Linked DNA regions of Planctellipticum variicoloris. The protein of the gene in region 1 interacts with the protein of each later gene in a pairwise test. Links are inferred from orthologs where the notes say so. Each region holds a gene or a part of one and is shown in the gene's direction. Other genes may lie near its edges.

Region 1 (10,585 bases):
CTCGCGGACGGTGAGGTCTTCGTAGACGCCGAAGTAGTCGGGGACGAAGCCCATCTTCTCCCGGACGCGCTGCGGGTCGCCGCGGACGTCGAGGCCGCAGACGCGGGCTTCGCCTTCATACTTCGGCTGCAGCGTCGCCAGGACGCGAAAGGTGGAGGACTTGCCGGCGCCGTTCGGACCGATGAATCCGAAGACCTCCCCGGCGGGGATCTCCAGCGAAATATCCTGGACGGCGACGAACTTGCCGTACTTGACCCGCAGGTGGCGAACGTCGACCGCCAGCGGCACAAAGTTTTCGATCGGCGTCGGCGCTGCAACAGGCGACGGCTCGGCGGAGGCGTGCAAGGCGGAGTTCCTGCGGGGAGGCTGGCAACAAGGCTCGCGATGCGCGACTCAGAAATGTCTCTCGTACACCTGTACTGCTCGCCGCAAGAACTGTCAACCGGCGGGGCCGGCTGGTGCCGACTCAGAGATGGGTTTGACGTGGAGGCCCTGGACGGCGGCGATATTGGTTATTTGTGATTGGTGGTTGGTTATTGGCGGTTATTTTCTGCTCTCGACTCTCGTCTCTCAACTTCTTCCTTTTGACATTCCGCCTTCGTCATTCGACATTCCTTGTATCGCTTGAGATCCGTGCCGGACAGCCCGGCACTTCCGCCGGATTCGGATTGAGCGCCGTCGGCGTTTTCGCATACAGTCCGTGCGTGAAACGCGAATTCCGGGAGGGAGACCGAAACGTGCGATATTCAGCGGCCATCGGGGTGTTTTTGACCGTCGGCGGGGTCATTGGCTGCGGGCAGCAGGGGGCGTCCCCGGTCAGCGAGCCTGTCGCGAAGTCCCCGGTCCCCGTCCCGGCGACTTCCGCGGCCGCCGAAGTCGTTACGCCGACGAAGACTGAGGAAGTCGCGCTCGGAATGGCCGCTCCGGGACCGCTGGTTCCTGTGCCGCAGCCAATCGAGGCGGACATGGAGACGCTGCAGCCGGTTCCCGCGACGCCGACCGGCCCGTCGGACGTTGAACTCGCGTTCGGACGGCTCGTGGAGGCCGCCGAAGGGGGGCAGCCGGACGACTGGGCGGCTGCCGAGCAGGATCTGCAGGCGGCGGGCGACCTCGTCATTCCCGTGCTGATTGAGCATCTGGACGATGAGCGGCCGCAGGCCCGCGAGCTCGCGGTGATGCTGCTGGCGCAGGTCGGTCCGGAGGCGGCTCCGGCGGCCCCGACGCTGGTGAAACTGCTGGGGGACCCGTCATCGCTGATTCAGGTCAATGCGGCGGCGACGCTGATCATGATCGGCGATCAGCCGCGCGACGAGGAAGCCGACACGCCAGCCGAGGAGGGCGCAGAGCGCGTGACGTTCGCCGTGCGAACCCTGGCCACCCTGCTCAAGCACCCCGAAGAAAACATCCGGATGACCGCACTGTCATCGCTCGGAAATGCCGGCCTGGCGGCGAAACCGGCGATCCCGCGGATGACCGCGGCCCTGGGGGATGTCAATCCGCAGGTCCGTGCCATGGCGGCATCTTCGCTGGGACGCCTGGGACCGCTCGCGGCTGCACAGGTTGCGGCGCTGAAGTCGCTCGCCGAGGATGAGGATCCCGAGGTCCGCGGCGCGGCGGCGCTGGCCATTCGCCAGATTGAAGCGCCGGACGCTCCTGGCGAGGCGATTCCTGCGTCGGCAATTGAAAAGTAGGGCCGGCTGTGCCGGCCGGATTGTGCTGACTCGACCGGCCCCTATCCCCATGGACGACTTTGCCAGTTCAGAAGGAAATCCAGCCAGCCAAGCAGACAGACCACCGACAATAGAAACACAACGGCGCCTCCCAGTCGTCCATGGCGACGGCGCTGTCTCATGGCCGAAAGTCCAAAACCGGCCGCGAATGCCAAGAGCACGATTTCAAGGCTGTATTGCTGTGGCGACTCATCGACGAGAAACGGAATTCCGTTGTCGACGCCGGGGCCTCTTGCGATGAAATAGCCGATCATACTGACGAGTCCAGCGATTGCTTCCCAGGCAAGTCCTCGAACGGGCGAAACATTCTCCCGGTCAGAACTCGAGCCTTCTTGAGGAACCGGAGACGCGCCGCCAATGTGCCGCTGTGCCATGATCTGGCTCGCGATTGAACGGAATCCGACCGACATGCGTTGTTGAACTGGGGCAATCCATTCCGGCAGGCGGGAGCCTGCCCTACGTCTACGGCTTTGACTCCACCTTTGTCCCGTAGACCAGCACGTCGTCGAAATTGCCGGTGTCATCAAACGAGCCGATGCCGACCCGGCCCCAGGTGAAGGTCTTGTCGACCGCGGTCATGACCGGCGTCTGCATGTCGTCGAAGTAGACGTCGATCTGGCCGCTGGCGACGTCGCGGACGATGCGGGCGTGATGCCACTGATCGTCCCAGGCGGTGCCGGGGGTGGTCTTCGTCGAGATCTTCTTCCGGGGCTCGTCGTTGACGATGAAAATCTGGTTGGCGTGGTCGTCGGTCTTCTGGCCGAAGTGGACGTAATACATGTGCGACGGGTCCTGGAACCCGAAGAACAAGCACAGGCTCCGGTGAGGATAGTCGCGGGCTGTCGACTGCAGCTTGACGTCCAGCACGCAGTCCCCGACCGTCAGATCCTTCAGGATGCAGCGGTTGAACGGCGAGCGGACCGGGTTTTCGACCTTGCTCTGCGCGAACTGCTGAAAGACCTTGTTGCCGTCCTGCTCGATCAGCCTCCACGCCTGCGGATCAGCGGGAGCCCAGTGGGAGGTGCCACCGGATTCGAAGTCTTCGCTCACCAGCAGCGGCCGGCCGAGCAGGACCGGAGCGGGCTCTGCGGCAATCAGGGAAAGGCAGTGAAAGAAGTTAACGCCAGCAAGCAGCAGCGTCCAGGCGCGAATTGACATGGCGGCATCCTGACAAGGTCTCTCGGGGCTGATCCGGGAGATGACAGGATACCAGATGCTCACGTTGACGCGGCAGTCCACCTCGCGACGGGACTCGCCGCAATCCGGACCGAGTGATTCCGGACCGGGGCTTCGCGAAGACGCTCCAGCCGCTGGCCACCCGACCCGGTTGCCGGCCACCCGGCAATGTGCACCAGCGATTACTCGTCGAGTGTGACGCCGGCGTCCTGGGCCAGATCCTGGAGCTTCAGCAGTCCGCGGGACACGAGTTGTCGAGCGCGTTCGGTGCTGACTCCCAGTTCCTCGCCGATTTCCCGGAACCGCAATTCGCGGCCGGACTTGGTCAGGCCGAAGCGCAGTTCCAGCACGGTCCGTTCCCGATCAGGCAATCCCCGCAGCAGACGCTGCACGACTTGCGGAGCGGGCGGGACGTCGCTGAATTCCGGCTCCGGACTGCGGTCGCAGGGCTGATCGAGCCCCCCCGAATCGAGTCCAATCGCAAATCGATGGCGGTAGCGGGCATTCTTCTGCTGCGAGCGGGCCAGCGTATTACGGATCGCCCAAGTGGCGTAGGTGCTGAACCGCAGGCCGCGGGTGTAGTCGAACAGCTCGACGGCGCGAATCAGGGCGAGTTGGCCTTCGCTGACGAGGTCGTCGAGCTCGCCCGGTCGCTGGACGGCGGCACCGGCCACCGAGACCAGCAGACGCAAGTTGCATGACACAATATAGTTACGAACCTGACGGGCCGACTGCAGCCGACGACGGATGCGACGGACCAGTCCGCCGTTTCCCCGTCCGGCGGCCAGCGTCTTCCGGAGCGATTCCGCCTCGCGCCGCAGTCCGTTCATCCGGCTGAACAGGCGAAATTCGTCGTCGCGTGTCAGGAGCGGCCATTCCCGCAGGCGGTTGGAATAGAGGAGTTCGCCCGACGGGTCGGCCGCGGCGCGAGGGGCCTCGTCGCTCAGGGGAAGCTCTGCAGCGCCGACGCTGACGGCGGCGATTGGCTCGTCGCCGCCGAAGAATTCGATCGCACTCTGAAGGTCAGTGGGTAAGGGAGCAGCGTGATGCCCGCTGGCTGCGGGTCGGTTCCGCGGATTCTTGAGTGTCGCTGAGGACATCCTCGACTCTCCTGCAATCGAAACGACCCGCGGGACTCGTCGGATCGCTTCAGAAGGTGGGACTGGAGCGACGCGCTGGTCGCGTCCAGGATGCACCCATTGTTGTCCTCGGTCCGACTTTCGTCAATTGTACGTGTCTAAATTGCCTGATCAGGTGGAGGGCCTTCGGAGATGCTTCCTAACAGAAAATCAACAAACGAGTTGCGATCAGGGCGACGCTGGGACGGCCTTTGCCGAGACGCGTCAGAATTTCCAGGGAAATCCGGCGATTTCCCAATGGACCGGCTCCGGTTTCCGGGGGTTGCTGCAGTCTGTGCAGATGCGGCCCAAGCTGATAGGATAAGGTTCCAGTTTGCGGGTGCGCTCCCGGTCTATCCGGACCAGCCGGTACCGTTTTCCAGACGGGTTGATGGCCGGGCGGCTCCCGAAATTTGTTCGCTCCTCAATCGATGAGGTTGATTCTTTTATGGCAGGCACTATGGCTGCTCCGGTATCGGACCGGCGGACGGAGTCGGTTCCGGTCGCTGAAAACGCGGATGAGCCCGTCGTAGCTCCCGTTCTCACGGTGGATCCCGCCGAACTCGACGAGTGGCTGGAGTCGCTCGACGACGTCCTCCACCGCTACGGTCGCGAACAGGTCGGCCAGTTGCTGACGCAACTCTTTGCGCGCGCTCAGGCGCAGCAGGTGCCGGTCGTTCCGTCGATCACGACCCCCTACGTGAATACCATTCCGCGCGAAGCCGAGCCGGCGTATCCCGGCGACCGGGCGATGGAGCGGAAGATCCGCAGCATCGTGCGCTGGAATGCGATGGCGATGGTCGTCCGCGCCTACCGGTCCGGTTCGGGCGTCGGCGGCCACATTTCCACCTTTGCCTCCTCAGCGACTCTCGTCGAGACCGGCTTTAATCACTTCTTCCACGCCCGGACGGCCGACCATCCGGGCGATTTTGTTTACTTTCAGGGCCATGCCTCGCCCGGCATGTATTCGCGGGCGTTTGTCGAAGGCCGCCTGACCGAGCAGAATCTGGAGAAATTCCGCCGGGAACTGCCGCGCGGGACGGGTCTCTCGTCCTATCCGCATCCCTGGCTGATGCCCGATTTCTGGCAGTTTCCGACGGTTTCGATGGGGCTGGGGCCGATCTGCTCGCTCTATAATGCGAGATTCCTGCGGTACCTGGAACATCGCGGCATCTGTCCGACCGCGAACAAGTCGCGAGTCTGGGCATTCCTGGGCGACGGGGAAATCGACGAGCCCGAATCGCTCGGGCAGATTTCGATGGCCGCCCGCGAGCATCTCGACAACCTGACCTGGGTGATTAACTGCAACCTGCAGCGTCTGGACGGCCCGGTCCGGAGCAACGGGAAGGTGGTTCAGGAGCTGGAAGGAATCTTCCGGGGCGCCGGCTGGAACGTCATCAAGGTCATCTGGGGCGCCGACTGGGATTCGATTCTGGAGGCGGATACGACCGGCGCGCTGCAGCAGCGGATGCTGGAAATCGTCGACGGGCAGTTCCAGCGCTACGTCGTCGAGTCCGGCGAATTCATCCGCCAGGACTTCTTCGGCAAGTCCCCCGAACTGCTGAAACTGGTCGAACACCTCAGCGACGACCAGATCAAAAATCTCCGTCGCGGCGGTCACGACGCCCACAAGGTCTACGCGGCCTATAAGTCGGCCGTCGACACCAAGGGCGTTCCGACGGTCATCCTGGCGCATACCATCAAGGGCTATGGCTTGGGCGGAAGCGCCGAGGGGAAGAACACCACTCACCAGCAGAAGAAGCTCGAAGAAGACGAGCTGCTGAAATTCCGCGACCGGTTCGAGCTGCCGATGTCCGATGAGGACACGAAGGCGGCCAAATTCTACAAGCCGGCCGACGACAGCGCCGAGATGAAGTATCTTCACGCCCATCGCCAGGCGCTCGGCGGCTACCTGCCGAAGCGCACGCCGACGGAAGAGCGTCTGCCGATTCCCGCCCCGACCGCCTTCCTGGACGCCATTAAAGCGTCCTACGGCAAAGACTGGTCGAGCACGATGGTGCTGGGTCGACTGATGGGCTGGCTGATGGCCAACAAGGAAATCGGCAAGCGGATCGTGCCGATCATTCCCGACGAAGCCCAGACCTTCGGCATGCACACGCTGTTTGCCCAGAACGGGATCTACTCCAGCAAAGGCCAGATGTATACCCCGGTCGACGCCGGGCAGATGGTCTACTATCGCGAGGCCCGCGATGGTCAGGTGCTGATGGAAGGGATCAACGAAGCGGGGGCGATGTCGTCGTTCGTCGCGGCGGGGACGGCGTACGCGAACGTCGGCATCAACATGGTGCCGTTCTACACGTATTATTCGATGTTCGGCTTCCAGCGGGTCGGCGATCTGATCTGGCTGGCGGGCGACTCCCGCTGCAAGGGCTTCCTCTGCGGGGGGACCTCCGGGCGGACGACGCTCAATGGGGAAGGCCTCCAGCACCAGGACGGCCACAGCCAGCTCATGGCGAGCAGCGTCCCGAACCTGCTGGCCTACGACCCCTGCTTCGGCTACGAGCTGGCGGTGATCATTCAGAATGGCATGGACCGGATGTACGGTCGCGGTGAAGACATCTTCTACTACCTGTCGGTCTACAACGAGTCCTTCGTGCAGCCGACGATGCCCGAAGGGGTCGAAGAAGGGATTCTGAAGGGGCTCTATCCGCTCGATCCGAAGCTGACCGCGAAGAAGCGGGGGGGACGTCCTCAGTTGATGGGGAGCGGCCCGATCCTGCGGGAGACGATTCGCGCTCAGACGATTCTGGCCGAAAAGTTCGGCGTGCAGGCCGACGTCTGGAGCATCACCAGCTTCAACGAATTGAAGCGGGACGCTCAGTCGACCGCCCGCTGGAACGCCCTGCATCCGGACCAGAAGCCGCGCACCAGTTACCTGGAATCGGCCGTGTCCGGCGTGAAGGGGCCGTTCATCGTTTCGAGCGAGAACGTGCAGCTCGTCGCGGAGCAGTTGCGGCCCTATATGCCGGGGCAGTACGTGGTTCTCGGCACGGACGGGTTCGGTCGGAGCGAGGCGCGCAGCACGCTGCGACGGCACTTCGAGATCGATGCGGAATGCGTGGCCTACTACGCCCTGCTGGCGCTGTCCCGCGAGGGGCAGTTCGATCCGCGCAAGCTGCCGCAGGCTCTGCGGGAACTGGGCGTCGATCCGGAAAAAGTCGACCCCGCGTTCGCCTGAAATCGTGTCGCGCCGTCGGGAGCGAGCTCCCGGCGGCGTCGATTGCAGACAGACTGTCAGCCGGCGTGAAGGCCGGAAGTTCGAGGCGGTTCACCGTCAGTCATGATGGAGCCGCCCCAGAGAAAATTGGGACGTCATGACGATTGAATTCAAACTGCCCGAACTGGCGGAGGGAATCGAGTCCGCCGACATTGCGGATATCCTCGTCGCCGCCGGAGATACGATTCAGGCCGACCAGGTCGTGATGGCTCTGGAAACCGACAAGGCCGTGATGGATCTCCGCTGCCCCCACGCGGGGAAGATTGGCAAGATCCTGGTCAAAGCCGGCGACACGGTCAAAGTCGGCCAGCCGATGCTGAGTATCGAGCCCTCGGGCGCCGCGGCGTCCAGCGTCAACGGCGGAGCGGCGAAAGCGGCTCCCGCCAAGGCGGCGCCCGTCGCGGCCTCTGTTGCCCGGGCCACTGCACCTGCTCCGGTCGCAGTCGCCTCCGTCGCCGGCCTGCCGATTCCTGCCGGCCCCGCCACCCGGCGACTGGCGCGAGAACTCGGCCTGAAGCTGGAAGCCCTGCGCGGCTCCGGCCCCGGCGGTCGAATCACTATGGAAGACGTCGCACGGGCGGCGGCCGGGAGCAGCTCGGGCGGCGGCGGCCTTGTCGCTCCGCCTCTCCCGGACTTCTCCAAGTTCGGCCCCGTCGAGCGGATCGCGTTTACCAAGCTGCAGAAGACGGCCGCCAACAACCTCAGCCTTGCCTGGCAGCTCATCCCCCACGTCACCCAGCACGACCTGGCCGACATCACCGAGACCGAAGCCACCCGTCGGCGGTTCCAGGAATCGGTCGGCAAGAGCGGCGTGAAGGTCACCATGACCGCGGTCGCTATCAAAGCGGCGGTGGCCTGCCTCAAGGCGTTCCCGAATTTCAATGCGAGCTACGATTCGGCGAAGGCCGAAGTCGTGTTGAAGCAGTATTACAACATCGGCGTCGCCGTCGACACCCCCAACGGCCTGGTCGTCCCGGTCCTCCGCGACTGCGACAAAAAGACGATCCTGCAGATCGCGACCGAGCTGGGCGAGATCGCCGAGAAGGCCCGCAACGGCAAGCTCGAGATCAAGGACATGATGGGGGGGACGTTTACCATTACCAATCTGGGAGGGATCGGCGGGACGTCCTTCACGCCGATCGTCAACTACCCGGAAGTCGCCATCCTGGGGATGTCCCGCAGCCAGCAGCAATTGCAGCTCGTCGACGGCGAAGTCCAGAGCCGGCTGATGCTGCCGCTGTCACTCTCTTACGATCATCGCGTGGTCAACGGCGCCGACGCCGCCCGCTTCATCGTCAAGCTGAGCGGGCTGTTTTCCGACGCCTTCCGCCTGCTGGTCGAATGCTGATCGGTTGGTGCCGAGGCTGCTGAGCGGCTAGAATTTCCTGGAGCCCGCGGGTTGCGATCCGCGGGCTCCTTCGCTGAATCGCCCGATCAATGCTCCTTGCTGAGAACAGAGTTTCCATGGCAGACATCCAGGCTCAACTGCTGGTCCTCGGTGGCGGTCCCGGCGGATATCCCGCCGCGTTTGAAGCCGCCGATCACGGGTTGAAAGTCGTCATGATCAACGACGACGAACGACCGGGCGGCGTCTGCCTCAACCGCGGCTGCATCCCGTCGAAGGCGCTCCTGCACGTCGCCAAGCTGATCAACGAAAGCAGCGAAGCCTCCGACTGGGGACTGACCTTCGCCAAGCCCAAAATCGACCTGAACAAGCTGCGAGACTGGAAGAACGCCGTCGTCGGCAAGCTGTCGGGAGGCGTCGGCGAGCTGTGCAAGGCGCGCGGCGTCGAACTGATTCCCGGCCGCGGCACCTTCATCAACGATCATCTGCTGGAAGTGAAGACCCGCGCCGGCAAGACGCTGACGGTCGAATTCGAGAAGTGCATCATCGCCACTGGGTCGACGCCCGCCGTGCCGCCGGTCTTTCAGATCGGCGATCCGCGCGTGATGGATTCGACCGGCGCGCTCGAACTGGCGGACATCCCCGGCAGCCTGCTGGTCGTCGGCGGCGGGTACATCGGCCTGGAAATGGGGAGCGTCTACGCCGCCCTGGGCTCGAAGGTCACCGTTGTCGAACTGACCGGCGGACTGCTGCCGGGTGCGGACCGCGATCTCGTCCGCCCGCTGCAGAAGCGGCTGGAATCGCACTTGGAAGCGATTCATCTCAACACGAAGGTCGAGGCTCTCGCGGCCGCGAAGAACGGTATCACCGCCACCCTCGCAGGCGAAGGAGTCGCCCCCAAGCAGACCTTCGACCGCGTCCTGATTTCGATTGGACGACGCCCGACCAGCAAGGGTTTCGGCCTGGAGAACACCGGCGTCGAAGTCGACGAGAAGGGCTTCATCAAGGTCGACGCCCAGCGCCGGACCAACGTGCCCCACCTGTTCGCCATCGGCGATGTCGCCGGCGAACCGATGCTCGCCCATAAGGCGACCCGCGAAGCCAAGGTCGCGGCCGAAGCGATTCTGGGGCAGCCCTCCGCTTTCGACAATACCGCGATTCCCGCCGTGGTTTTCACCGATCCGGAAATTGCCTGGGTCGGCCTGATGGAGCCCGAGGCCAAGGCCCGCGGACGTGATGTCAAAGTGGTCAAATTCCCCTGGGCCGCCTCAGGCCGGGCGATGACCCTGGCGCGGACGGAAGGGCTCACGAAGCTGGTGCTGGATCCCGCCACGGAACGGGTGCTGGGCATCGGCATCGTCGGCCCCGGCGCCGGCGAGATGATCGCGGAGGCCGCCCTGGCGGTCGAAACCGCAGCCGTCGCCCGCGACCTGGCGGAAACGATCCACGCCCACCCGACGCTGTCGGAAACCCTGATGGAAGCCGCAGAAGCCAGCTACGGCCAGGCGACGCACTTCTATCGCCCGAAGCGATGACGGACTCACGAAGTCTTCATCGCCGGGTGGACCATCGGCTATTGTGGCTGCTCGTCACCGGTCACTTGCAACAGCCCCCGCTGCAACACGAGGGGCGGGCCGGATTCGAAGCGTACGTCTGAGATCCAGTGCGCTGTTGGATAGATACGCAGTTCGTAAACGTATTCGCCCGGTGGATGATTCCCGAGGGCGAAGAACGTATATCCGCAGAGGTTCCCCTTAGTCAGCGGAGGGATCTTCTTCGGAGAACCCGAGTATCCCGCCGATACCGGCCACGTCTTCATGTTTCCGACCGCCAGCGGGGTAGGCTTGGGGGAGCCTTTCTTGACCACGGTCGCTTGCCGTGGCGAAATCTGCTGACGGTAGCGAATGCACGGCATTTCAACCGTGTTCCGTTCCGTTCCACGCCAGCCGCGCGGAATGACGGCCAATGTCATCGGCCA
Region 2 (10,201 bases), 1.3 Mb from region 1 along the record:
ACTCGACCAACCATCGTCAGTCCGCCATCGACACCATCGAGATACCTCATGCCCGGTCTCCCACTCCGTTTTGCTGCGGCGGTTCTGGCCCTTGGACTGCTGAATTCGTGTCTTCACGCCGACGAGCCGTATGCACCGAAAATCGCCGAGGCCTCCAACGACGGTGAAGTCGCCCTGCAGCGATTCCGCCTCGTCGAGGGGATGACGGGCCGGCTCATCGCGGCCGAGCCTCAGCTCGCCAATCCCGTCGCCTTCGGCATCGACGAGCAGGGACGGATCTTCGTCTGCGAGACCTTCCGCCAGTCCAAGGGGGTCGAAGACAACCGGAGCCACATGAAATGGCTGCTGGACGATCTCGCCGCCCAGACGGTTGATGACCGCGTCGCCTTCTTCCGGAAACACCAGGGAGACCGCGTCGCCGAGTACGCGAAAGAACACGACCGCATCCGTCTGCTGACCGACGTCGACGGAGACGGTCAGTTCGAGAAGTCGACGGTTTTTGCCGAGGGCTTCAACCAGATCGCGGACGGAACCGGAGCCGGCGTCCTCGCCTGGAACGGCAACGTCTACTACACCTGCATCCCCAAACTCTGGCTGCTCCAGGACTCGGACGGCGACGGGGCAGCCGACGTGCGGAAACCTCTCTACGACGGCTTCGGCGTCCGGGTCGCCTTCCGGGGGCACGATATGCACGGTCTGGTCCTCGGTCCGGACGGTCGGATTTATTTCAGCATCGGCGACCGAGGCTTTCACGTCGAAACGCCGCAGGGACTGTTCGCGCTCCCCGATCAAGGAGCCGTCTTCCGCTGCGAACGGGACGGCTCGAACCTCGAAGTCTTTGCAACCGGCCTGCGAAATCCGCAGGAACTGGCCTTCGACGAGTTCGGCAACCTCTTTACCGGCGACAACAACTCCGACGGCGGCGACCGCGCCCGCTGGGTCTACGTCGTGCAGGGTGGTGAAACGGGCTGGCGGATGTACTACCAGTACCTCAACGACCGCGGCCCCTGGAATCGTGAAAAGCTCTGGCATCCCGCCCACGCCGGGCAGGCGGCCTACATTGTGCCGCCAATCGCCAATTTCGCCGACGGCCCATCGGGCCTGGCGCACTACCCCGGCGTCGGTCTCGCCGACCGTTACCGCGGCCACTTTTTCCTGGCCGATTTCCGCGGCTCGCCCGCCAACAGCGGCGTTCGCTCATTCTCGCTGGAGACGAAGGGGGCTTCTTTCGAGATGGACGACGCCCACGAGTTCATCTGGTCCGTCCTCGCCACGGACGTCGACTTCGGCTATGACGGCGGCCTTTACCTGTCCGACTGGGTCGATGGCTGGGAAGGAGAAGGCAAAGGGCGGATGTACCGCTTCCGCGACGAGCAGCACGGGAATTCCGACGTCGTCCAGCAGGTCGGCCGGCTCATGCGGGAGGGTTTCGCGGATCGCCCGGTCGCCGAGCTGATCGGCCTTCTGTCCCATCCGGACTACCGCATCCGCCAGCGGGCGCAGTTCGAACTCGCGGACCGCCGGGCGCTGGCGGAGCTGACCGCGAACGCAATTGAGAATTCCTCCTTGCATGCCCGCGTTCATGCCATCTGGGGCGTGGGACAAATCGTTCGTGCTGAGCCGGCCCGCGTGGAACCGCTGCTGGCGCTGGCCTCCGATCCCCAGGTTGAGATTCGTGCGCAGCTTGCCCGAATCCTGACCGACGCCCCGTGGACCGGGGCCGACCGGACGATCGATCTGCTGCTGAAGGACGAAAGCCAGCGCATCCGCTCACTGGCTGCCATCGCGGCCCGCGGCTTCCAGTCGCGCGATGTCTTCAGGTCACTGATCACTGTCCTGGCTGAGAACAACGACGCCGACCCGGTCCTCCGCCATGCCGCATCCTTCGGCCTGGCGAAGGCCGAAGATGCCGAAGCACTGGCGGAACTGGCCGGCCACGTCACGGCGCCCGTCCGGATGGGCGCCGTCATCGCGCTCCGACGGCTGCAACACCCTGGCCTGACCGCGTTCCTGAACGACACCGATCCGTTGATCGTGCTGGAAGCCGCGCGAGCCATTCACGACGTCCCTGTCGCCGCCGGATTGCCGGCCCTGGCGAAGCTCGCAGGGCAGCCGGGACTCAGCGACCCCCTGCTCCGCCGAGTGATCAGTGCGAACTATCAGCTCGGCGCGCTGGAGAACGCTCAGGCGGTCGCCGGCGTCGCGGCTGACGCCTCGGCTCCGGAGCCGGTGAGAATTGAAGCCGTGCAGGAACTGCTGGACTGGAACAAGCCCGATCCGCTCGGCCGGGTGCTCGGGGACTATCGCCCCCTGCCCGAACGCTCCGTCGACGTGGCGCAGGCCATCCGCCCCGTTCTGGGCGCCATTTTCGCCGGACCGGAATCGCTGCGAGAACTTGGCGCGAAACTGGCGGGGCGATACGGAATCAAGGACGTCGAGCCGTTTCTGATCGGGATCTTCCGGGATGTCGCCAGCCCGGCCTCCGGCCGCGTGGCATCTCTGAAGGCGCTCGAATCCCTCAAGAGCGGCGACCTCCTGACGGTCGTCGACGAAGGCCTGACGGACCAGGCATCCGTCGTCCGGAGCGAGGCCCGACGGGTGCTGACGGGACTCGATCCGGAGCGGGCGATCCCAGAGCTTGCGAAGACGATGCACGAGGCGCCGCTGGCGGAGCAGCAGTCGTCGATCTCCGTCCTCGCCAGCCTGAAACGCCCGGAAGCGGACAAAGTCCTCGCCGACTGGTTCGACCGGATGCTCGCCGGGAAGTCGCCGGCCGGAGTCCAGCTCGACCTGCTCCTCGCCGCCGAGGCCCGCCAGACGCCCGACCTGCAGACGCGGTCCGAAGCATTTTCAAAGCGTCGCAAGGCCGCCGACCCGCTCCGGGAGTATCGTGAAGCCCTGGAAGGTGGCGACGTCGAACGGGGTCGGGAAATTTTTCTGTCCCGCAGCGAGGTTTCCTGCCGTCGCTGCCACAAAATCGCCGGCAATGGGGGCGAAGTCGGTCCCGATCTGTCGAAGATCGGACTCGACAAGAGCCGCGAGTACCTGGTCGAAGCGATCGTCGACCCGAGTCGCCAGATCGCCAAGGGCTTCGAAACCGTGGTCTTTGCCATGGACGACGGCAAAGTCCACACGGGGATCGTCAAGCAGGAAGACGCCGATACCGTGCAGCTCATGAACTCGATGGGCGAGACCATCAAAGTCAACAAGAAAGACATCGACGAGCGGGCCACCGGCAAGTCCGGCATGCCGGAAGACTTGATCAAGAAGATCTCCAAGGCCGATCTGCGGGATCTGGTGGAGTATCTCTCCACGCTCAAGGGGCAGAGCGACACCGCCCACGGAAAGGGGCGGTAGGAAGTGGCGAGTGATTAGTGGTGAGTGGCAAGTGAGGAAAATGCAGGTGCGGCCGTCGCCCGACAAATCGCAAACAAGAGTGCCCTCCCCCCTTCCGACTTGCGATTTTCATGTTGACGGGATCCCGCGGCTATTGAGGCGCATGGACTAACCCATGCCGATCCGCGACCGTCCCGTGCGGTCACGCACCTAGTCTTCGCCGTGGTACTGGATCAGGCTGAAGATGTCGTGGTTGCCGAGGCGGTCCCGGCCTTTGAGGAAGGTCAGCTCGATCAGGAAGGCCAGGCCGACGATTTCGGCTCCGGAGCCCTCGGCGAGCTTCGTGCAGGCGTCGATGGTGCCGCCGGTCGCCAGCAGGTCGTCGACGAGCAGCACGCGGCTGCCGGGCTGGAAGGCGTCGATGTGCATTTCGAGCCCGTCGCTGCCGTACTCGAGGTCGTAGTCGAGCCGCCGAGTCTGCCAGGGGAGTTTGCCGGGCTTGCGAATCGGAATGAACGACGCACCGAGCCGGACGGCGAGCGGAGCGGCGAAGATGAAGCCGCGCGACTCGGCCCCCAGAATCGCCGTCGGCTTGGCGTCCGCATAGCGCTCGGCGATGAGATCAAGGGCATGCCGAAACGCGACCGGCGAGGCGAGGAGGGGCGTGATGTCGCGGAACATAATCCCCGGCTTCGGAAAGTCGGGTACGTTGCGGATGTACTGCTTCAAATCGAGCGATTGCGCCATGGAGAGTCACTGACCTGCTGAATTCTGGATCCCGAGACGGAACCGATTCTGACCGCCGAAACGATAAAGAGCAAACGCTCGGGCCTGACTGGCGACCCGTGATCAGTTCGGGCTGAATGTCGGTGGAAACGTGAGTTGCGGATCGGGACGCGAATCCCCCTGCAGATGCCGCAGGAGTTGCAGCAGATGGGCGCTGCGCAGATCCGCACGGAGCTCGTCCTGCAAGGTCTGCAGAACGGGAGCCGGGAGCGGCAGAGCCGCCGCGAGAATGTCGCAAACGGCGGCCAGCGGGACCGGCATCGCGAGTGCGTGGCGAAAGACGTCGTCGAGATCGGATTTAGGGAGGAGTTTCCTGCCGAACTGCATCAGTGTCTGACACCGTCGCTCACATTCGTCAACCGGCAGTTCGGGAGTGGTCTCCGGACAGAGTTTCAGTTTCCCGACTCGATAGAGCCGGTCGCTCTCCACTTCCCGCAGAACGCGCGCCCGCGCCAGTCCGCGCAGAAAGAGGTAATAACGGCCGTCCGGCAACCGCTCGTGCGCAATGATTTTTCCCAGTCCGACGACATCGTGGATGGCTGGCTGGCCGTCACTGGGCTCTTCCGGTCCTGCGGACCTCCGCAGCGCCATGGCGAGGTAGCCTTCGCCCGCGAGTGCATCGGCGGTCATCTGGCGATACCGGGGTTCGAAAATGTGGAGCGGCAGCACGGCATAGGGAAACAGGACCACGTTCGGCAACGGAAAGAGCGGCGCCAGCCCGGAAAAGTCCAATAGTGCAGGATCGAGAAAGCCAGCATCAGTCATGCATTGCCATCCTGACGGTAAAGATCGTTCCTGTTCGCCAGCGCGTTCCGCCACGTCGGCGAATTGCCGCGTCACCCTTGTCAGACTGACGCCAGCCTCCAGAATTCTAGTACGCTGTCGCCAGTTGTCGCCGGTCAGTCGCAACTTCTGCGACAAGTTGACGCAAGAACGGATCGTCCGCAAGCCGGAGTCGTCACCAGGCGGCTGCCCATTATCGATTGTGAATCCCGTATCAGAAGGACTCCGGATGGCCGCGCCCCGCATGCGCGAATCGAAAATCGCCCGCAAGGCGCGGGCGCTGGAAATCGCTCGCCGCCTCGCGGCGACCTATCCCGTCGCCGAATGCGCCCTGCACCATACCAATCCATTTCAGTTGCTGGCAGCGACGATCCTCTCGGCGCAGTGCACGGACGAACGAGTCAACATGGTGACTCCGGAACTGTTCCGGCGGTTTCCAGACGCTCCCGCGCTGGCCGCTGCGGACCAGACCGAGCTGGAGGAGATCATCCGGAGTACCGGGTTCTTCCGGGCGAAAGCCACCAACCTGATCGGAATGGCCCGGGGGCTGGTCGACGACTTCGGCGGCGAACTGCCCCGTACTATCGAAGAGTTGACTCGGCTGCCCGGCGTGGGACGCAAGACGGCCAATGTGCTGCTAGGGACCGCGTTTGGAATTGCAACGGGGGTGGTCGTCGATACGCACGTGAAACGCATCACGAATCTCCTCGGACTGACCGCCAGCGCCAATCCTGAGCACATCGAGCGAGATCTGATGGAACTGCTGCCCAGCTCGGAGTGGGTCAACTTCGCCCACCGGCTGATCCACCACGGCCGCAGAATCTGCATCGCCCGTCGGCCGCGCTGCGGGGAATGTCCGCTGCTGGAGGTCTGCCCGCGGAGAGGGCTTCCTCCTTTGAACGAAGCCTGATCCAATCATCGCTGTCGGCGTGTCCGACAGCTTGCCCGAATGCCGCCTCTTCCCGGGAGTCAGATTGATGTCGCCAGTTCGTCAGAACCGACCGTCTCCCTGGTTCCTCGTTCCGTGGATGCTGCTGATCGTCGCAGCTCCGGCGCTGCGGGCCGAGGATCCCGTTCCGAGAACCGAACCGCCCTACCAGGATGACCGGGAGTTCGTCCGCAATTTTGCCAATCGCCTCGGCAAGCTGGCCAAGGCGGGCAAATGTCTGGCCCCGACGGAATTAAAAGCGAAAATCAAACCCGGAAAATGCAGCCTGACGCTCCCCCCCGCCGCCGACAAGACCTTGTCCCCTGAGGAAATCTACCGACGGGCACTGCAGAGCACGCTGGCGATCGGTTCGGTCGAGTACGTCAACGACGACCGGCCGCGCTGGGAAGATGTCAGCATGGGAACCGCCTGGGTGCTGTCCGCCGACGGCGTCCTGGTCACCAATTGCCATATGTTTCTGGACATCGGCGAGGAGTTCTTTGGCGTCTGCACGCACGACGGCCGAGTGCATCCGGTCACCGACCTGCTGGCCTGCGACATTGTCGAAGACCTGGCGATCATCAGGATCGACGCCGCGGGGCTGACGCCGCTGGCCGTCGAATTGCACGAGCCCGTCGGGGCCTGGGTCGGCGTGCTCAGCCATCCGGCCGACGCCTTTTACACGTACACCCAGGGGTCGATTACGCGCTACTACACCTTGCGAGAACGCCGGGAGCTGACCTACTGGATGTCCATCACCGCCGAGTTTGCGTATGGCTCCAGCGGCGGTCCAGTGCTCAATCGCCAGGGGAACGTTGTGGGGATCGCGACGATGACCACCGCCGTCGTCTATCCAGGCGACGAAGAAATCGCACGCGACGATTCCCCGCTGCAGATGGTCGTCAAAGCGGCGGTGCCGACGTCCCGGCTGATGCGGCTCATTGAACAAAAGAAGTGATGGAAGAAGTGGCTAGTGGTTAGTGGCGAGGGAAAACGAAGATTTTCCAAACAACCCTGATTCTCGGGTTGGCAGCGTAGGGCAGGCTCCCGCCCAATCTCGTTCGGCACGGTGCTTGCATAATCTATGGCGGCTGGGGGAAGGCGGCGAGGAGTTCTTCGTCGTCGGCCCAGCCGGTCATGTAGAGACAGACCATTTCATACGCTCGACGCGACAGGTTGCCTCCCGTCGCCAGGGCCAGGAGCAGCCCGGCGAGCAGCGAACAGTAGAGCTGGATCTCCACGCCCCGCGTCTTCGCCGAGAGCAGTTGCTGGCAGCCCAGCACCTGCTTCAGAAACCGGAAGAACAGCTCGATCTGCCACCGGCATTCATAGATTAGCACCACCTGTTCGGCCGGGAGATCCAGCAGCGTCGTGGCCAGGATCAGGCCTTCCCGCCCGGTCTGGTCGCTGCGAAGCCGCCCCTGCCTTGCCGAACTTGGTCGACCGGGCACTGGCTCGACGGTGATCCGCCGCACGACGTGATTGGTTCTTGCGGGACTGGCTCCGCTGCCGCCGCCCAGCGCGATCAGTTCATCCGCCACGACCCCCGCGGCGCGATCGGCTTCGGTGAGCGCGGGGAGTTGAACCGCATGACCGTTCGCGTCGTTGACCGGTCCCTCGACCACGCGACCGTCCCCGCGATTGAGCCGGCAGACGTAGTCGCAGCGGGCTTCGACCAGTTCGTTGAACACCACGGCCGAGCGATAGCCCCGGTCCAGAATATAAAGGTCTCCCGGCGCACCGGCGGGTTGCGGTTCGCGGGCCTGGATCTGCTGGAGCGTGACGGCGCGCTCGGAGTGCGGCCCTTTGGCCGGCTCCTCGGTGAGGGTCGAGGCCACGACCCTCTGGTCGTGAATGCGAAGCTGGGTGTGCAGCCGCCACTGGCCTTGAGAACCGCGTCCCAGCCGGGCGGCGATCTGCGGCAAGGCCGACAGCACGGTCCCGTCGACGGCGACGAGACGTTCGACGATCGGGTTGGGAAGGCGTCCCAGCCGACCGCTGCGGCTCACGCGGAACTGATGCCGGGCGAACTGGCGGCGGAGTTCGTGAACGAGTCCTTCCAGGAGCGAGGGATCGAAGACGGACGAGGCCTCGGAGAAGGCCCCGGCCGAGACCTTTTGCCCGCCGGCGAGCTGTTGGACCTTTTTCAGTCCCGAGGCTGCGACGAGCGCCCGGGCGGACTTGAGAACGGGGTTGAAGAAGCCGATCAGGAGGAGCGCGGCATACTGGCTGTAGAACAGCTGCCGGTTGCGAGCGGTGTCGCGTTCTGTCCCGCAGGGAGCCAATCGTTGCAGCAGCGGAAAGATGCGCCGCAGCAGGACGGTCCCGGCCAAAGGACCAATCAGCTCCCGCCGCTCCTCCTCCGTCAGCCCCTTCTCCGCCATCGCCACTCCCTCCGCAGGGAGAAAGACTACAATCTCAATCGGCCTGCGCAAAAAGCGTGCCGAACGAGATTGGGCGGGAGCCTGCCCTACGGCGATTCGGGCGGCAGCTCGCGAATCAGGATGCTGGCGAACTCGATGGCGTCGCCGTGATGCTGTAGTGCGAGCGGTCCGCGAGGTTGGACACCCGGCAACTGGGCGTTTTCGATCACCAGCTCGCCGTTGAGCCGTACCGTCAGTCGATCGCCGCGCATCGTGATCAGGAACCGGTTCCACTGACCGACGGGCTTGTCTGCCCGCAGCTTGGGGGTCACTGCGCCACGGACTTCGGCCGGTTGGCCGGCGTCGGTGCGATAGCCGTAGACCTCCCCCGACCCGACCGGACGGCACCACATGTTGACCTGCGACTTGTCGCTGCCGCGCAAATAGAGTCCGCTGTCCCCGGCATCGTCGACTTCGATCAACTCCGGCTTTCCGTCTGCATCCAGCGCATCAAGGCCTGACGGCAGAATCCGGGACCAGGATTTCTTCACCGGTTTGCCCGTGAACCGCCAGTCGCAGATCAGTTCAAAGTCGCCGAACTCCTCCTCGGTCCACAGATGGGGATCGGCGGCCATGCACTGGCCGTCATAGCTCAGCTTCCAGTCATTGACCTTCCAGTGCGCCTGGTGCTCGTCGGTTGCTTTCCAGCCGCTGAGATCCACCCCGGTGTAAAGCGGCCGGAACCCGGTGGCTTCCAGGGCGATTTCTTCAGGTGCAGGATTCGTCGAGGGGAGTTCTTTGATCCGCAGATTGCGGAAATGGCACTCCGAGCCTTCCGATTCCAGGCACAAGTAACCCTTCCGGGGCCGGCACTCGCTGGCCCCGGAAACTTCCTTGCCATTGACGGCCAATTTGAGGACGCCGTCCCGGCAGGTCACGCGGTAGTGGTTCCACTCGGGCGAAGGCTTGCAGAGTTTTTCGCTCGGCAGGCAGCGTTCAGAACCATTCGGATGGGGGCGATCGGGCTTCATCCGGGCGCCCCAGATCGAGAAAACATCCCCGTGGCTGGTGTAGCTGGCGGTCTCTCGTCCATCAAGAATCTGGACTTCGATGCCTCGGGAGAACGGCACGCCGACGTGCGTGATCGGATCGCCCCAGACGAACAACCCCGCATTGCCGCCCGGCTGCAGATGCCGCCATTCCAGCTCGACGATGAAGTTCTCGTACATCCGGTCGGTGCGGAGCGTGCCTGTGGGCTTGCCGGTGCTGACGATCATTCCGTCGCGCGCAGTGAAGGTGCCGGGGGCGACATTCACGATCTTCCAGCCGGCGAGATCCTTGCCGTTGAACAGCGGGACGAAGCCGTCTTCGGCGGCATGCGCACTGGCGACACAGGCCATCAGCACGATCGACAGAAATCGAGTCATCAATGTTTCTCCCGGGACGGATCACGGCGCAACGGCAGGCGCCAGTCTACCGGCGTCCGGGGCATGCCGCGAGGACGTGCGCCGGGCGGGCAAATGTCTCGATACTCTCCTTGGCCATTCGGAGAGCCAGACGGTTTTCACCGACGAACCGCTGAAGCGTTATAGGTATTTACGCTTATTCACAATCCGTTCAACGATTCTTCACAACCTCTCGGTGTAATCACCCCCCTCGCCTTGGGGAGGGGGCCCGACTCCTCACCTGCCGGACTCGTAACGCCTGGTTGGCGTTCCTGCCTTTGTAACGTCTCATTTGAGAAGGACCTGCCGTGACTCTCGCCTCACCCGATCTGTCTCGCCGTACGCGCCCTAGGGGCTTCACTCTGATTGAGCTGCTGGTTGTGATTGCGATCATCGCGATCCTGATCGCTCTCCTGCTCCCTGCGGTGCAGCAGGCCCGCGAGGCCGCCCGCAGGACGCAGTGCAAGAACCAGCTCAAGCAGATTGGCCTGGCGTGTCACAACTACGTCGACATTTACAGCTTCCTGCCGGATGGCGGTGCCGACGACCAGCGGACGCTG
Region 3 (10,286 bases), 4.3 Mb from region 1 along the record:
CCGCCGTAATCTCCGATGAGCTGCCCGTCGCGATAAACCTCAAGCCGAATCGTGCCGTCTGACTGGCGGAACGACAGTCGTCCGCGACCGGCGATTCTGAGGCTGATCGTCGGCCCCACGAGCAGCACAACGATGAACAGGATCATGGCTGCCGTCGCCAGACTGAACCTGGATGCCAGCCATCGGTATGTACGGCGAACCCTCGCGACCACGGGTTCCGATTGAAGGGGCGCCGGCGCCAGCCCCTGCTGGTGAGCCAGGTGCTCGCTGAGCAGCCGGGCGACTTCCTCGGCGGTCTGATAGCGATCCTGCGGATCCTTGGCCAACAGTCGACTGATGATTGCGCAGAGCCATTCGGGGATGTCCGGATTGATCTCGCGAATCGGGCGGGGGGCGTCCTCGCAGACGCGTTTGAGGACCGCCAGCGTGGTCGTCGCCCGGAACGGAGCGTGACCGGTGCACAGGACGTAGAGCACGCTGCCCAGGCTGAACAGGTCGCTCCGGTGATCGACGGTCAGCCCTTCGGCCTGCTCGGGGGACATATACTGCGGCGTTCCGGCGATGACGCCGCTCTGCGTGTGGCTGGCGTCGTCGGCGATGCGCGCCAGGCCGAAGTCGGTCAGCTTGACCCGTTCGACGCCGTTCTCCAGCAGGATGTTCGCCGGCTTGATATCGCGATGAACCAGCCCCTGCTTGTGGGCGGCCGCGAGTCCTGCGGCGATCTGATAGCCGATCCGCAGAATCTCCGGCAGGCTCGGCGGGCCCTGGCGATCGAGCTTCTCCTGCAGCGAGCAGCCCTCGACGTACTGCATGACGATGAACGGCGGCCGGTGCTCCTCGTCGACCGCGTGAATGGTGACCACGTGTTCGTGGGCAATGGCGGCCGCCGCGCGGGCCTCCCGGATGAACCGTCGGCGGGCCGTGGCGTGGGCGGCCAGTTCGCCGGAAATGATCTTGATCGCGACAATTCGGTGGAGCTGTTCGTCGAAGGCCTTGAAGACGGTCCCCATGCCCCCTTGCCCGACCACGGCGAGAATGTGGTAGTGGCCCAGTCGTCCGAGTGAGTCAGGCCGGGTGGCCGGCGCCAGGAATTCCAGTCCGACCAGATCGCCGGCGACCGTCTTGGCTTCTGGCAGGCTGGAGCGGACTTGAGTCGCCGGTACTGATCCGCCGAACTGCTCGACGACCGGGCGTTCCAGAAACCCGCCGGCCGCGTCGTGGGCGGCCAGCAGCGTTTCCAGCTCCCGGCGTTGCTCCGGATTTCCGGCGCAGACCCGATCGAGGTAGGCTGCCCGGTCGGCGGGTGTGGGTTGATTGAGGGCCGTTTCGAAGATGGTGGGGTCGTGCATTGTGGAATCTTCCCCGTCGCGGGATGTCGAGTCGTCTGCTCCACCATGCGAAAACCGCAGCGGATCGGGCTCATTCGGTCCGCAGATTCTCCGAGGAATTCGGATCCGGCGGACTGCCGGTCAGTTCCCGATATAACCACGCCCGCGCGTAAGTCCAGTGCCGCTTTACGGTTGCGGTTGAGATTCCCAGGGCGTTGGCGGCTTCTTCCACCGTCAGACCGGCGAAGTACCGCAGCTCGACAAGCCTGGCTTTTTCCGGGTCTTCGGCGGCCAGCTTCGTCAGGGCCTCGTCGAGCGCCAGCAGATCCTCGACCGGCTCGGGGAGCGTGATCGCGTACTCCTCCGCGTCGTGCCGGACCTGTCCCCCTCCCCGTTTGAGGGCATGCTTCCGCCGGGCGTGGTCGACGAGGATTCGTCGCATGGACTCGGCCGCAGCGGCAAAAAAGTGCCCGCGATGATCCCATCGATCGGGTCCCGCTCCCCGCACCAGCCGGACATAGGCCTCGTGGACCAGGGCCGTGGCCTGCAGGGTATGGCCGGAGGCTTCGCGGCCGAGCTGAACCGCTGCGAGTCGCCGCAGTTCGTCGTAGACGACGGGGAGGAGCTCGGCGGCCGCGCGGCCGTCGCCGGTGTCGATTCTCTGCAGGAGTTGCGTCACGTCGGTCATGGTTCCGGGACAGTGTACCGGAGGAGTTGCCCGGACTGAATGGGGGACAATGCGAGATTGCCACGGCATGCCGCAAGGGCGCGTCGCGTGTTATTCTGTCCGAACGTCACCCGCGGAACGCCACGATGCGGGCCGCGGTGTTCCGCCACAGGATGCCTTGCATGATCGAACGTCGAACGACTGGTTTCGTCATCGTCCTGATGGCCGGTGGATTGAGTTCCGGCTGCGGGCTCTGGTTCGGGGAGGCGTCCCGTCCGGACCGGCTGCAGCTCTACGGCAATGTCGATATTCGCGAAGTGGAACTGGCCTTTGTTCAGAGCGAGCGGGTGACCGAGCTGCTGGTCGAGGAAGGCGATCGAGTCGAATCGCAGCAGCTCCTGGCGAAACTGGACTCGGAAGGTTTCGAGTTTGCGGTGGCCCGCGCCGAGGCGCAGCTCGAAACGCAGCGACAGGTCGTTGCGCGGCTGGAATCGGGGACCCGCCCCGAGGAGATTCGTGAGGCTCGCGCGGCTCTGGAGGCGATTACTGCCACGGCCGAAGATGCCGCGACCAGGCTGGGCCGCGTCCGCAAGCTGCACGACATGAAGGTTGCGACCCGCGAGGAGCTCGACGACGCGGAGGCGACCGCCAATACGACCGCCGCGCAACAGAAGTCGGCCCAAGCTGCGCTGGACCTGGCGATCGCCGGCCCGCGGAAAGAAGACATTCTGGAGGCCAAGGCGGCGCTGAAGGGGCTGGAGGCTGCGCTGTCGCTGGCTCGGCGAGATCTGAAGAACGCATCGCTGCTGGCGCCGTCGGACGGGATCATCCGCAATCGCATCCTGCAGGTGGGGGACATGGCGTCGCCGCAGAAGCCGGTTTTCACAGTCGCGCTGGTCGATCCAGTGTGGGTCCGGGCGTATGTGTCCGAGACGGACCTGGGCCGCATCTGGCCGGGGATGAAAGCGACAATCTCGACGGACGCCTTTCCCGACAAAACCTACGACGGATGGGTTGGTTTCATCTCCCCGACCGCGGAGTTCACTCCCCGGCAGGTCGAAACTCCCGAATTGCGGACGCGTCTGGTCTACCAGGTCCGAGTTTTTGCGGACAACCCGCAGAATGAGCTGCGACTGGGGATGCCTGCCACCGTGCACATCGACCTCGGGCAGCCGAAGTCGACGAAGGACAGCCATGACGCCCCCGCCGTCCGCTGACCTTGCCGGCTCCGGCGCCGTGGCCGACTCCTCGGAGATGGTGCTGGAGGTCCGCGGCGTGTCGAAACGGTTTCGCACGGGCGGCCGCGACGTACAGGCTCTGGAGCAGGTGAGCCTGCGGTTGCGTCGCGGGCGCGTGATGGGCTTGATCGGCCCGGACGGGGCCGGCAAGACGACGCTCATGCGGCTCTGCGCCGGCCTGCTGCTGCCGGACGCCGGCGAGATCACCGCCGTCGGAAAGAACGTTCTCCGCGATCCGCTCGGGGTGCAGTGCTCGATCGGCTACATGCCGCAGCGGTTCGGTCTGTACGAGGATCTGACGGTTCAGGAGAACCTCGACCTCTACGCGGATCTGCAGGGGGTTCCTTACGATCAGCGGCCGGCGCGCTATGCCGAACTGATGAAAATGACCGGACTCGCGCCGTTTACGAAGCGTCTGGCGGGGAATCTTTCGGGGGGCATGAAACAGAAGCTGGGGCTGGCGTGCGTGCTGGTCCGTTCGCCGGAACTGCTGCTGCTCGACGAGCCGACAGTGGGGGTCGATCCGGTCTCGCGACGCGAGTTGTGGGGGATCGTCGGGCGGGCGGTGGAGAACGAAGGGACGAGCGTGCTGTTGAGCACGGCGTATCTCGACGAAGCCGAACGCTGCGATGAACTGGTGATCCTGCATGAGGGCGAGGTGCTGGGTGACGGGACGCCCGCCGCGTTGACTGCCGGCCTGGAAGGGCGAGTTTTTCTGGCGGAGGTCCCGGCCGAGAATCGTCGTCGGATGCAGGCGCAATTGTCGGCGGCGTCGGGCGTCACCGATTCGATCATTCAGGGGAGTCGAGTCCGGTTTGTCATGGAAACCGCCGCTCCGCCCGATACCAGTCAGTTTCGATCCGAAGGAATGTCGATTGCCGTGGTTCCGGCGGCGCCGCGGCTGGAAGACCGGTTTGTCGATCTGCTGCGCAAACGCGAGTCGACATCGAACCGGAAGTCGGCCGTTCCGGTCCGGCCTTCGCGGAGCGCCGCGTCCGAAGCCATGATCGAAGTTCGCGATGTCCAGCGGCGTTTCGGGAGTTTTTATGCCGTCAAGGGGGTGACGTTTGACGTCGCCCGGGGGGAGGTGTTCGGGCTGCTGGGGGCGAATGGCGCCGGCAAGTCGACGCTGTTTCGGATGCTGTGCGGGCTGCTGCCGGCGAGTGGCGGGACGTTGAAGATCGCCGGCGTCGATGTCCGGAAGACGGCCGCGGCGGCCCGCGCGCGACTGGGCTACATGTCGCAGAAGTTTTCGCTGTACGGGAATCTGACGGTGGCTCAGAACCTGCGGTTCTTCAGTCAGGCTTACGGGCTGACGGGAAGCCGGCAGAATGAACAGACGGCCTGGGCCGTCGAGCATTTTGAGCTGCAGGGCGTTCGCGACGCCACGAGCGGGGACCTGCCGCTGGGCTACAAGCAGCGACTGGCTTTAGCGTGTTCGCTGATGCACGAGCCGGACGTGCTGTTCCTGGATGAACCGACGTCGGGCGTGGATCCGCTGGCCCGGCGGGAGTTCTGGCAGCGCATCAACGAGCTCTCCGCCCGGCAGGTGACGGTGATGGTTACGACGCATTTCATGGAAGAGGCCGAGTATTGCGACCGGGTTGCGATCATGGTCGCGGGGGAAGTCCCGGAGCTGGACACGCCGGATGCGATTCGCGCCCGGGCCCGTTCGGAAGAGTGTCCCGAACCGACGATGGAGGATGCGTTCATCTCGGTGATCGAGTCCCGCCAGCGGGAGATCGATGCATGACGGGAAAGTCCCGGACCCTGAGTCCCGGCGCGCTCCGACGGATGCGGCTGCGGGGATTGCTCCGCAAGGAGCTGCTGCAGATCGTGCGCGATCCCAGCAGCATCGCCATTGCCTTTCTGCTGCCCGTCGTCCTGCTGCTGCTGTTTGGCTACGGAGTCTCGCTCGACGCCGAGCATGTGCCGCTGGCTCTCGTCGTCGAGCATCCGACCGCCGACACGGCGGCGGTTGTGGGAGCTTTTCAGCGGTCGCGGTATTTCCGTCCGGTCGTGATGCCGACGATGCCCGAAGCGGAAGCCGCTTTGATGCGGCGGGACGTCGACGGCATCCTTCGGCTGCGGGCCAATTTTTCCGAGCGGCTGCATACTCCATCGGGCACTGCGATGCAGCTCATCGTCGATGGCAGCGACGCCAATACGGCGCGGATTGTGATCGGTTACGTGGAAGGGGTCTGGTCTCACTGGCTGCAGGATCGTCTGGCGGAGACCGGTCAGGACTTCGCCGTTCCCGTCGAAGTCGAACAGCGGGTCTGGTTCAACAGCAATCTCCGCAGCCGCAACTTTCTGGTGCCGGGTTTGATTGCGGTGATCATGACGCTGATCGGGGGGCTGCTGACGGCGCTGGTGATGGCGCGGGAATGGGAGCGGGGGACGATGGAGGCCCTGCTGGTCACGCCGGTCGCCATGTCGGAGATTCTGATCGGCAAGATCGCTCCCTACTACATCCTGGGGATGGGGGGGATGGGGATCAGCGTTGTGATGGCGGAGTGGCTGTTTCTGGTGCCGCTGCGCGGTTCGCTCTGGATTCTGATCGGGACGACGTCGCTGTTCCTGCTGTCGGCGCTCGGCATGGGGCTGCTGATTTCGACGCTGGCCAAGGTGCAGTTCGTCGCCGCTCAGATCGCGATCATCGCCACGTTTCTCCCGGCGTTCATGCTCTCCGGATTCATTTTCGACATTCAGAGCATGCCGGCGGTGATCCGCGGCGTGACTTATCTGCTGCCGGCCCGCTACTTCGTTTCGTCGCTGCAGACCATTTTTTCCGCCGGAGATGTTCCCGAGATCCTCATTCCCAACGGCGCAGCGCTGCTGTTGATGGCCGTCGTGTTCCTCGGACTGACCCGGTTCGTGGCTCGAAAGCGACTCGCGTAGCGCGGCAGGAATACTTATGTTCTCCCGGATTCTGGCGTTGACGATCAAAGAGTTCCTGGCGCTGCTGCGGGATCCGCGGAGCCGGACCGTCATCATCCTGCCGCCGATGATTCAGCTCTTTGTCTTCAGTTATGCCGCGACGTTCGATCTCAACGACCTGGCGTTCGCGGTTTACGATGAAGACCGGAGCGCGGTCTCGCGCGAGCTGCTGGCCCGTTTCTCCGGTTCGCCGAACTTCAAGGAAGTCGCCGTCCTGTCGCACGATCGCGAGATTCCGCCGCTGATCGATGGCAAGTCGGTGCTGCTGGTGGTGCATATCGGGCCGCAGTTCAGCCGGGACCTGGCGGCAGGAAGTTCGGCCACGATTCAGGCGATCGTGGATGGGCGGAACTCCAACACGGCGGCCATCGCCCTGAATTATGTCCGGTCGATCGTGGAGGACTTCAACCGCGACCGGATCGAACAGACGGAGGGGATGGCGTTGCCGGCGACGCTCGAGACGCGGGCCTGGTTCAACCCCAACCTGGAGAGCCGCTGGTTTATCGTGCCGGGGATTGTCGGCATGCTTTCGCTGGCGGTGACGGTGCTGGTGACCGGTCTGTCGGTGGCCCGCGAACGCGAACAGGGGACCTTCGACCAGCTTCTGGCGACGCCCTTTCATCCGTTCGAGATTTTGATCGGCAAAGCCATCCCCGGCTTCGTGATCGGGCTGGCGGAGGCGAGTGCGATCATTTTCCTGGCGGTGCACTGGTTCGAAGTCCCGCTCCGCGGCAGTCTCGCGGCCCTCTATACCGGGGTCGTGCTGTTTCTGCTGGCGACGATCGGTTTCGGATTGATGATTTCCTCGCTGGCGGTAACGCAGCAGCAGGGCCTGCTGGGCTCGTTCCTGTTCATGGTTCCCGCCACGATCCTGTCCGGGTTTTCGACCCCCATCGCCAATATGCCCACCGCGGTGCAGGCGGTCACATACCTCAACCCGTTGCGATATTACCTGATTATCATCCGCGGGGTTTTCCTGGAAGGGACGCCGTTCGGGCTGCTGATCAACCAGTACTGGCCGATGGCGGTCATCGCCGTCGTGAATCTGACGCTGGCCGCCTGGCTGTTTCGTCGGCGGATGAATTGAGACCGCGGTTCGGCACTTTGCCGCGTCCCTCTGCGGCCTACAATGGGAGTAGAGACGGATCGCGAACGACGGACACTCAACGGAAACGCCCGTGGACTGGCAGGGACTATTCACCGGAAGCATCGTGCTGGCGGCAGCCGCATACGTCGCCCTGCGCGTTTGGCAATCCGTCTCCGGCCGAGCAAAAGCCGGCTGCGGCACCGGTTGCGACACCTGCCCGGCCAACAAGTCATCCGACACACCCGAGGGGTTTGTCTCCCTGGACCAGCTTCATCGACCCGAACATTGAGATTCAACCGGGCCGAAGTCGGGAAATACAGAGCCCGCCAATCACTTGGCTCTCAGCACTTCTCACTTGGCTCTCCTCAGTGCTCCACCCGCCTGTCGTCCCCATGCTTCGCGTGGTACCAGCCGAAGGCCAGAAACGCTGCGGCGGTCAGCAGGTAGCCGATCGCAATCGGCGTGGCCCGGAATTCCAGTGACCCGTCGCGCGGGGCGTCGAAGGCGAACAGGAAGTCGACGATGTTTCCCTGCAACTGATACGCGTGCGTCAGGCCGATCCCGGCGAAGAACGCCCCGAGCAGCGCCCAGAACGCTGCCGCCCGGAACTTGCGATCGATCAGAAACGCCGAGATCGCCGCCAGGATCATGCAGGTGAAAATGTAGCCCCGCTCGATCGACAGCAGGCCGTGCAGCAGGAATCCGTTGATCTCGGCCGACTGGTTGACCGTCAACAGATCCTGCATCGTCCGCCCGCCGTGCGCGGCGAACTCGTCGTGCGGGACTTTCAAAAAATCCCAGGCGCTGATGAAGGCGCCCTGCACGACGGTCTGGCCCCAGGCGGCGATCGCGGGGAAGAGTCCGATCGCTACGGCGGGGGCATGATTCGTCGGCGTGGCGGCAAACGCCTGGGCGGTAATCACGATGCCGATCCAGAGGACGATGGCCACGCCGGCCTCGATCGGGATCAGGCTCTGAATGACCGCCACGGTCCCCGTGCAGCAGAGGATGGTGATTACGACGCCGTTGAGGGTCGAGTATCCCGCCCGTGCGCCGAGGGCCTTCCAGCCGGGGTGTCCGATGTAGATCGTCGTCGGGAAACAGCTCCCGAACAGCCCGGCGCAGAGGGTGCCGATTCCGTTTGCCGCCAGCGACGGGGCCGTCGGGAATCGATCGCCCCCCGCCTCGGCGGATTCGATGTTCTGCAGGCTGCCGACCAGATTGAACAGCCCCATCGGCACGATGACCGACAGATGCCCCAGCCATGCCGTCGGGTTCGAGAGGACCGTCCAGAGAGCGTCGCCGCAGAAATGCGGAAGCTGCAGCCCGGCCTGACTCCAGGCGGCAGGGACTGCGGCCGCCTTCATCGTGGAATCGGAGATCCACGCGGGCGCATCGGGCCAGACCTGCACGAGCCCGGTCAACAGCCAGGCGGTGGCCGTCCCGAGGGCGACGGCGATCAGCCCGCCGGGCAGCCCCAGTGGAAACGACGACTGGCTGAAGTAGGTGATCAGCACGGCGGCGAGCGGCAGCATGGCGATCAGCGGCTTCTGATAGATCTGCAACGCGAACGTCATCGCGATGAAGCCGATCGCAATCCCCGCCAGCGTCGACAGCAGCGCCGCCCGCGGAGTTCGCTTGCGAATCGATTCGGCCACGAACGACCCCAGAAATTCGATCACGCCCGAACCGATGCACGCCACCAGCCCCATCTGCCAGGCCAGCTCGGCGGCGGCGACGGGGGACAGCTTCTGTTCGATTCCCTGCCGGAAGACCGGACCCATCACGAAGAAGACGTAGACCAGGAGCGAGGGCGTATTGATGCCGTACGGCAAGGCTGTGACGTCGCTGCGGCCCTCCCGCTGCGCCAGTCGGCGGGCCTGCCAGGCGTAGAACAGATTGCCGAGGATGATGCTCACCGCCGCTCCGGGGAGGATCCTCCCGTAGAGCAGCCAGGCGGCGTCGCCGGTCATGCCGCACTGCGTCGAGCAGAGGGCGACGATCAGCAGGAGCTGCACCAGGTTGTCGATGAACAGGCCGAAGAATCCGTCGAGATCGCGACGGACAAACCACGGATAGGGGGCGGCGTTTGGCATGGAGAGCAGCGTAGCTTTGACGCCTGAGGTCGTCCAGTACCGTCGCCGGAGAAGGGAAATGTCGAATGACGAAGGCGGAATGTCGAAAGGCCGTCGAGAGTCCAGAGTCGAGAGCCAGAAAGGACGTCCGCACTTGCGGACTTTCGCCACGGACTACTGCCGACGGACGACTGACCAATCTCCGGCAGTTCGCGACTCGCTGCTCCCTGCACCCCACAGCCCGATTGCGGCGATCGCTGCGAATGTGGCTCCGACGAAGAACGTGGCCGACGGGCCCAGGGTGGTCCACAGTCCGCCGGCGATCACGCTGGCCAGCAGCAGGGAGACGCCGGACACCAGGTTGAAGATGCCGAAGGAGCTGCCGCGCAGATCGAGCGGGGCCGTGTCGGCGACGAGCTTCGACAGCAGACCCTGCGTGCCGGCCAGATACAGTCCCCACAGGGCCGCCCCGGCCAGTGCGGCTGCGGGTGAAGTGGCCAGGGCCAGCAGCAGGTCTGCACCGATCAGGAAACCCAGGCCGATCAGCAGCAGCGTCCGCGCGCTGCAGCGGTCGGCGGCGGCCCCTGCGGGGTAGGCGCCCGCCGCGTAGACGACGTTCATGACCATCATCACCAGCGGCACGGCGGCCAGCGGCAGGCCGACATTCTGCGCCCGCAATACCAGAAACGCTTCGCTGAACCGGGCGAGCGTGAAGACGGCCCCCAGCAGCACCACGAGCCAGAATCGCCGCGGCAGCCGTCGGGCGTCGGCGAAGGTCGGCGGCGGCCGGAGCGCTTCCCCCGTCGAACGTGGCGCGGGTTCGCGAACTCCGACGATCAGCACGATGACGGTGATCGCCGCCGGGATGACCGCGAACCACATCGCCGCGGGGATGCTGTCCGCGAACACCGACAGGAGGATCAATGCCAGCAGCGGCCCGAGGAAAGCTCC

What was found.
Region 2: the proteins of aceE (region 1) and nth interact in binary tests that used the Escherichia coli proteins (3 or more experiments, as listed by UniProt). The link is inferred for Planctellipticum variicoloris from one-to-one orthologs.
Region 3: the proteins of aceE (region 1) and SH412_RS21980 interact in binary tests that used the Escherichia coli proteins (3 or more experiments, as listed by UniProt). The link is inferred for Planctellipticum variicoloris from one-to-one orthologs.

The regions. Positions count from the first base shown.
Region 1 is NZ_CP130886.1:1,380,788-1,391,372, forward strand. What follows is about bases 4,126-7,423. They hold aceE (pyruvate dehydrogenase (acetyl-transferring), homodimeric type), read left to right. Parts: upstream 4,126-4,484; coding sequence 4,485-7,223; downstream 7,224-7,423. Other genes in these bases: SH412_RS05480 (2-oxo acid dehydrogenase subunit E2), read left to right, coding at 7,360-7,423. Outside these bases: SH412_RS05450 (ABC transporter ATP-binding protein), read right to left, coding at 1-345; SH412_RS05455 (HEAT repeat domain-containing protein), read left to right, coding at 738-1,691; SH412_RS05460 (hypothetical protein), read right to left, coding at 1,733-2,104; SH412_RS05465 (hypothetical protein), read right to left, coding at 2,193-2,888; SH412_RS05470 (sigma-70 family RNA polymerase sigma factor), read right to left, coding at 3,089-4,006; more of SH412_RS05480, read left to right, coding at 7,424-8,610; lpdA (dihydrolipoyl dehydrogenase), read left to right, coding at 8,727-10,142; SH412_RS05490 (hypothetical protein), read right to left, coding at 10,181-10,585. UniProt on the Escherichia coli protein: Component of the pyruvate dehydrogenase (PDH) complex, that catalyzes the overall conversion of pyruvate to acetyl-CoA and CO(2).
Region 2 is NZ_CP130886.1:2,694,242-2,704,442, reverse strand. The notes cover bases 4,061-6,974. They hold nth (endonuclease III), read left to right. Parts: upstream 4,061-5,134; coding sequence 5,135-5,815; downstream 5,816-6,974. Other genes in these bases: SH412_RS10525 (IS4 family transposase), read right to left, coding at 6,916-6,974; SH412_RS10530 (S1 family peptidase), read left to right, coding at 5,883-6,791; SH412_RS10540 (LON peptidase substrate-binding domain-containing protein), read right to left, coding at 4,186-4,887; SH412_RS10545 (adenine phosphoribosyltransferase), read right to left, coding at 4,061-4,083. Outside these bases: SH412_RS10550 (PVC-type heme-binding CxxCH protein), read left to right, coding at 49-3,357; more of SH412_RS10545, read right to left, coding at 3,547-4,060; more of SH412_RS10525, read right to left, coding at 6,975-8,217; SH412_RS10520 (3-keto-disaccharide hydrolase), read right to left, coding at 8,304-9,623; SH412_RS10515 (DUF1559 domain-containing protein), read left to right, coding at 9,950-10,201. UniProt on the Escherichia coli protein: DNA repair enzyme that has both DNA N-glycosylase activity and AP-lyase activity. The DNA N-glycosylase activity releases various damaged pyrimidines from DNA by cleaving the N-glycosidic bond, leaving an AP (apurinic/apyrimidinic) site.
Region 3 is NZ_CP130886.1:5,631,069-5,641,354, reverse strand. Bases 2,589-5,587 are described here. They hold SH412_RS21980 (ATP-binding cassette domain-containing protein), read left to right. Parts: upstream 2,589-3,189; coding sequence 3,190-4,986; downstream 4,987-5,587. Other genes in these bases: SH412_RS21975 (ABC transporter permease), read left to right, coding at 4,983-5,587; SH412_RS21985 (efflux RND transporter periplasmic adaptor subunit), read left to right, coding at 2,589-3,212. Also shown: SH412_RS21995 (bifunctional serine/threonine-protein kinase/formylglycine-generating enzyme family protein), read right to left, coding at 1-1,349; SH412_RS21990 (ECF-type sigma factor), read right to left, coding at 1,420-2,016; more of SH412_RS21985, read left to right, coding at 2,178-2,588; more of SH412_RS21975, read left to right, coding at 5,588-6,134; SH412_RS21970 (ABC transporter permease), read left to right, coding at 6,151-7,260; SH412_RS21965 (NCS2 family permease), read right to left, coding at 7,626-9,356; SH412_RS21960 (MFS transporter), read right to left, coding at 9,510-10,286. UniProt on the Escherichia coli protein: Part of the ABC transporter complex YbhFSR that could be involved in efflux of cefoperazone. Probably responsible for energy coupling to the transport system.